Regions from separate parts of the Pseudonocardia sp. OZ21 genome, predicted to be linked through region 1. Evidence: riboswitches for the same ligand, from Rfam matches in the RefSeq annotation. Region 1 holds a riboswitch; the other holds the start of a gene.
What was found. A riboswitch is a leader RNA that binds a small molecule or an ion and turns the genes downstream of it on or off. The one in region 1 is predicted to bind S-adenosylmethionine.

Region 1 (3,200 bases):
CAGCTGAAGTTCGCGTGTCTGTTCATCTCGCACGACCTCGCCGTGATCGGCGCACTCGCGGCCCGGGTCGGCGTCATGCACCGCGGGCGGATCGTCGAGCAGGGGAGCGCCGTCCAGGTGCTGCAGGCGCCACGCCACCGCTACACCCAGCGGCTCCTCGCGTCGGCCCCCGTGGCCGACCCCACCGAACAGCAGCGCAGGCGCAAGGTCTGGCACACGATCCGGGACGCGCAGCCGGAGGAAGCGGCCCCCAGCGCCTCGTGACGGAGCTGGGGGCCGCCCCGGCCTCAGAGTCCGCGCGCCGCCAGCGCCTCGCGCACGGCCTTGCTGGTGGAGGGCACCGTGGCCGAGGGGCCGATCTGGCCGGCGACCGCGTCGAGGGTCTTGAGCCCGTCGCCGGTGATCAGCAGCACGGTCTCGGCGTCCGGGTCGAGCTTGCCCGACTCGACGAGCTTCTTCGCGGTGGCCACCGTGACGCCGCCCGCGGTCTCGGCGAAGACGCCCTCGGTGCGGGCGAGCAGCCGGATCCCGTCGACCACCTCGGCGTCGCTGACGTGCGCCACGGCCCCGCCGGTGCGGCGCACCGCGTCGAGGACGTAGGGGCCGTCGGCCGGGTTACCGATCGCGAGCGAGCGGGCGATCGTGTCCGGGCGCACCGGCTGCACGACGTCGTGCCCGTCCTCGAAGGCCTTGGCCACGGGGGAGCAGCCGGTGGCCTGCGCCCCGAACACGCGGTAGGGCGTGGGCTCCACCAGGCCCAGCTTGCCGAGCTCGGTGAAACCCTTGTCGACCTTGGTGAGCTGCGACCCCGACGCCACGGGCACCACGATCTGCTCCGGCAGCCGCCAGCCGAGCTGCTCGGCCACCTCGTAGCCCAGCGTCTTGGAGCCCTCGGCGTAGTACGGCCGCACGTTGACGTTGACGAACGCCCAGTCCTCGTGCTCGGCGGCGAGCTCGGTGGCCAACCGGTTGACGTCGTCGTAGTTGCCGTCGACGGCGAGCAGGGTGCCGTCGTACACGGCGGTGGTGAGCACCTTCGCCTGCTCGAGCGACGACGGGATGAGCACGACCGAGTCCCACCCGGCGCGGGCCGCGGCGGCGGCCACGGCGTTGGCGAGGTTGCCCGTGGACGGGCAGGCGAGCACCGAGAACCCGAGCTCGCGGGCGGCGGCGAGCGCCACGGCCACCACGCGGTCCTTGAACGAGTGGGTCGGGTTGCCGGTGTCGTCCTTCACCCAGAGGTTGCGCAGCCCCAGAGCGGCGCCCAGCCGGTCGGCCTTGATCAGGCGGGTGAGACCGGGCTCGGTGTTGGGGTGCTCCTGCACGGTGGACGGCACGGGCAGCAGCTGCCGGTAGCGCCAGATCGACTTCGGGCCGGCCTCGATGGACTCGCGGGTGACGGTGCCGAAGTCGTAGTCGACCTCGAGCGGGCCGAAGCACTGCGGGCAGGCGAACTCGGCCGCGAGCGGGATCTGGTGGCCACACTCACGACAGGAGAGGGCGCGTGCGGGCCCGAGGTCGTAGGCGGCGGTGGATCCGTCGCCGTCGGGACGCGTGGAGGCAGTCAGAGTCATCGAAAGATCTCCTCATCTTCCCCGCACCATGCGGGTCGGAATTGGCACCGTGATCGAGCGCGGATGCGCATCGCCGGTTGCCGGGGCTTCGCCGGGCCGTTCCCTCTGCCCCTCTGGATGAGCCATGTGAAGTTGTTCCGCGGCTGGTCGAGCAGCCGTCAGATGTCAGCCACGTTACGTCACGATCCACTGCCCCCCAAGTCCTGTCCGGATTCTGGGAGCCGGGTCACGCAATGTCGGTGGCGTGCGCGAGCATGGACGTCATGTCCGCGCCCCCTCCGCCCGCGCCGCTGCGCCTCATCCTCGGCGAGGAGGAGCTGCTGGTGGAGCGGGCGGTCGAGCAGGTCGTCGCGGAGGTGCGGGCCGGTGAGCCCGGCGCCGAGCTGCGGCGCTACCGGGCCGCCGACCTCACCCCGGTCGACCTCGCCGACAACCTGAGCCCGTCGCTGTTCGCCGAGGGCCGGGTCATCGTCCTGCAGGCCGCCCACGAGGTGGGCAAGGAGCTCGCCACGGCGATCGTCGAACAGTCGGCCGACCCGGCCGAGGGCATCGTCCTGGTCGTGCTGCACGCGGGGGGCGCCCGCAACAAGGGGCTGGCCGACGCGCTGCGCAAGGGCGGCGCCGTCGTCACCACGTGCAACCGGATCACCCGCTTCGAGGAGCGGGCCGACTTCGTACGCTCCGAGGTGCGACGGGCCGGTGGGCGCATCGCTCCCGCCGCGGTGGGCGTCCTGATCGAAGCGGTCGGGTCCGACCTACGGGAGCTCGCTGCCGCGGCGGGCCAGCTCGTGGCCGACACCGGGGGCACCGTCGACGAGCAGGCGGTGCGCCGCTACCACCGGGGCCGCGCGGAGGCGTCCGGTTTCGCGGTGGCCGACAAGGTGATGGCGGGCGACCGGGCCGGGGCGCTGGAGGCGTTGCGGTGGGCGCTCGTGCTCGGGGTGGCGCCCGTGCTGGTGGCCGACGCGCTGGCCGACGGGGTGCGCACCCTGGCCAGGGTGGGTGCGGCCGGCCGGGGCGATCCCAACCGGCTCGCGGGCACCCTGGGGATGCCGCCGTGGAAGGTGCGCAAGGCGCAGGCCCAGGTACGGGCGTGGCAGCCCGAGTCGCTCGCGATCGCGTTCGACGCAGCGGCCGAGGTGAACGCCGACGTCAAGGGAGCGGCAGCCGACGCGGGGTACGCGCTGGAACGCGCGGTACTGCGGATCTGCGCGGCACGCGAGTCACGCTGAGCGGTGCCGGAGGGCGGGCGCCGTGACACAACACAACGGCGCTGCCCCCGAGAGGGCAGCGCCGTGTGGGCTGGAGGTGTGGCCTCGTCAGAGCGCGTCGACGCGCTTGGACAGCGACGACTTGCGGTTGGCAGCCTGGTTCTTGTGGATGACGCCCTTGCTGGCCGCCTTGTCGAGCGCACGGGCTGCGGCGCGCTGCAGCTCGGTGGCCTTCTCGGTGTCGCCGGCCTCCGCAGCCTCGCGGAAACGCCGCACGGCGGTGCGAACGGCGGACTTGACCGACTTGTTGCGCTGGCGGCGCTTCTCGTTGGTCTTGACCCGCTTGATCTGGGACTTGATGTTGGCCACGCGAATGCCTCGAGTTCTTCTTCGCCTTGTTCCGGTCCGCACCGGC
Region 2 (3,200 bases), on a different contig from region 1:
TCGAAACCTGACTGGCTGATGGTCGTACGGGTTGAGATACGGTACGTTTCGTATATAGAACGACGCCGGGCCCCAGGTCCTCGGGTGGTTCACCGTGATCGAGCGCTTCTGCGCCGACACACCGGCATCCACTACTCCGATCCATCCCATCTTCTCCCACGTTGCCGTGCCGAAGTCACCGGCAAGGTGGGTGTCCGACCGAGGCCATCGGTGGGCCGGGGTGGTGACGCCCGGGCGGACCGTGCTTCTGGAGGCCAGCCGATGAAGATCGTGGTGACCGGTGGGGCGGGCTTCGTCGGAGCCAACCTCTGCCGCCTACTGACCAGGCAGGCCGATGTGGAGGTCGTCGTGGTCGACGATCTCAGCTCCGGGCGGCTCGACCACCTGCACGGCGTGCCCGTCGACGTCCGGGTGGCGTCGATCCTCCAGGAGGAGGCGCTGCGGAGGGCGTGCGACGGCGCCTCGTCGATCGTCCATCTCGCGGCCGCGGTGCCCGAGGCCGATGGTGCCGTGCGGCGCTGCCACGACGTCAACGTGACGGGCACCCTCGCCGTACTCGACGTCGCCAGGGAAGTCGACGCCCAGGTGGTTCTCGCGTCCTCGAGTTCCGTGTACGGGCACAACCCCACCCTGCCCAGGTCGGAGGATCTGGTCTGCCTCCCCGCTACTCCGTTCGCGGCCGGGAAGCTGGCGGCGGAGTCCTACGCGTTCGCCTACCGGTCCTGGTACGGGCTGCGGTGCACGGCGTTCCGCTTCTCCACGACCTACGGCCCGTGGCAGTACCCGGACCGCGCGCTCCCGGCCGTCGTACCGGCGCTCGTCGCCGCCGCGCTGCGGGGGGACCCACTGATCGTCCACGGTGACGGCGAGCAGAGCCGGGAGCTCACCTTCGTCGAGTCCGCCGTGGAGGTCCTCGCGCGCAGTGCGCTGCAGCGCTCCTCGGACGGAGCGGTGAACCTGGCGGTCGGCACCCCCACCACGATCAACGAGCTCATCGCGGTGCTGTCCGACCTGCTCGGCCGGCGGCTCGCCGTCGAACACCGCGCGGCCCGTAGCGGGGAGGTCCGCCACTGCGCGTCGTCCGCAGCCCGGGTGCAGCGGCTGTTCCCCGGTGTCAGGAGACTGCCGATCGAGGAGGGCCTCGTTCGCACGATCGTCTGGATGGAGAGCCAGGCGGGGGTCAGCGGAGCTTGGCGCCGTACACCTTCTCGACGGTCAGCGCCATCAGCACCCTGCGGTCGGACACCATGACCGACCGGTACTCGTCCCAGTTCGGGTGCTCGCCCGCGGCCTTGCGGTAGTAGTCCACCAACGCCTGGACCTCGGCGCCGTCCGGGTCGGTTCCCGGGCCGGTGAGGGTGGCCGTGCCCTCGGCGGTGGCCCAGGCCCAGCCGTCCGAGCTGGTGACCTCGAGCGCGGCCCGTGGGTCCCGGCGCAGGTTCGCCGTCTTGGCGCGCCCGTCGGTCATCGACACGTAGAGGACACCGGCGTCCCGGTCGTACAACGGCGTGACGGGGGAGAGCTGGGGGCGGCCGTCCGACTTGATCGTCGCGAGGACCCCGAGGCGGGCATCGGCGAGCAGCGTGTGCGGGTCGAATTGTCCGGTCGTCATGCTCGGCAAACCCACCACCGGAGGCCGGCTATTCCTGATCACGCACAGCGTTGCACGTGATCAGCTCATGGTCGTCCATCCAGAGCGGCCGAGGGACCTGGCTCGTCGAAGCCGCAGCAACCCCGTACCTCACGGTGCCGGGTGCTGACGCCAGGATCGATGTCGCTGATCCACCCCGGCCTTTCGGCCACCCGTTCCGGGGGTCCCTGCCGTCCGGTGTCGTGAGAGGACAGTCATGGCAGCGATCCCGTACGTCCCGGCGCTGCTGTTCCACCGCGGCGACTACGGGCTCGTTCTTCCGCGGCCCCGTGAGGAGGCCGGGTGAGCCACTGGTAGATCACGGTATGATGACATATCACCAAAATACTTCAACGTTCATGCGTTCCCGTCTAGGTTCTCCGGTGCCGAGCCCGGCGTCGCCGGGCTGTTCACTCGGGAGTCTTGATGAACGTCGTCGCCTGGATCCTGCAGATCGTGCTCGCCGTCGCCTTCCTGGGCTCGGGCGTGATGAAGGTCGTGCGTCCGAAGCCGGCACTGGTGTCCGCAGGCATGGGCTACGCGGAGGACTTCTCCGGCGGCGCGATCAAGGCCATCGGTGCGCTCGAGATCGTCGGGGCGATCGGCCTGATCCTGCCCTGGGTCCTGGACGTCGCTCCGGTCCTCACACCGATCGCGGCGGTCGGGCTCGCGCTCGTGATGGCGGGCGCCGTGGTCGTCCACGTCCGCCGCAAGGAGCAGTTCGTCCCGGCGCTGGTGCTGGGCGTGCTGTCCCTCGTGCTCGCCGTCCTCCGCTTCGCCTCCTGACCCCCACGCTCAGGGTGGGGTGAGGGCACCGTCGAGCATGCGGGCGAGGGTCTCGGTGAGGACGTCCACGCCGGAACAGAGGTCCTCGTCGCGGGTGAACTCCGCCTCGGCGTGGGAGATGCCCTCGACGCTCGGGATGAACAGCATGACGGTGGGGACGACGTCCTTCATGTTGGTGGAGTCGTGGCCCGCCCGGGTGCGCACGATCATGGACGAGACGCCGAGGTCCTCGGCCACCGTGCGCGCCAGTTCCACCCCCTCCGGCTGGTAGAGGTGGCCCTTCCAGGTGTGGGCGAACCGGCGCTCGATCTCGACGTCGGCCTTCACCTCGATCTCGGCGAACTGCCGGCGGAGCAGGGCGTCCGCCTCCGCGAGCAGGTCGTCCGACGGCGAGCGGAGGTCGAGGTGCATGTGCACCTCGCGGGCGACGACCACGGGGGAGTTGGGCAACACGGTCAGCTGCCCGCACGAGGTGTGCAGCTCCTCGCCGAACCGGTCGGCGAGCTCCCGTACCGCGACCACGGCGAGCGCCGCGCCGTACAGGGCGTCCCGACGGTCGGCCATTGCGGTGGCGCCGGTGTGGGCCTGGGACCCGATGACCGCGATCTCGTACTTGTTCGCGGCCCACGTCGCGTCGACGAGCCCGAGCGTGGTGCCGGTCTTGTCGAGCTCGCGGCCCTGCTCGATGTGGATCTCCGCGTAGGAGCACACCTCCCGGGAGGTGCCGAAGACGTCCGTCTCGCCCAGGCCGTCGATCGCCTCGAGCGCGTCGCGGACCGTCACG

Region 2: linked by a shared signal. The riboswitch ahead of AC5L35_RS31390 (DoxX family protein) and the one ahead of thrC (threonine synthase) in region 1 are both predicted to bind S-adenosylmethionine.

What each region holds. Positions count from the first base shown of each region.
Region 1 is NZ_JCADBN010000011.1:33,791-36,990, reverse strand. It holds gene AC5L35_RS24025 (ABC transporter ATP-binding protein) at 1-264, shown strand, start outside; gene thrC (threonine synthase) at 288-1,574, opposite strand; SAM riboswitch class I at 1,584-1,698, opposite strand; gene holA (DNA polymerase III subunit delta) at 1,838-2,806, shown strand; gene rpsT (30S ribosomal protein S20) at 2,894-3,154, opposite strand.
Region 2 is NZ_JCADBN010000018.1:105,131-108,330, reverse strand. It holds gene AC5L35_RS31400 (NAD-dependent epimerase/dehydratase family protein) at 262-1,251, shown strand; gene AC5L35_RS31395 (PPOX class F420-dependent oxidoreductase) at 1,181-1,612, opposite strand; SAM riboswitch class I at 1,685-1,774, shown strand; gene AC5L35_RS31390 (DoxX family protein) at 2,057-2,416, shown strand; gene AC5L35_RS31385 (M20 family metallo-hydrolase) at 2,426-3,200, opposite strand, start outside.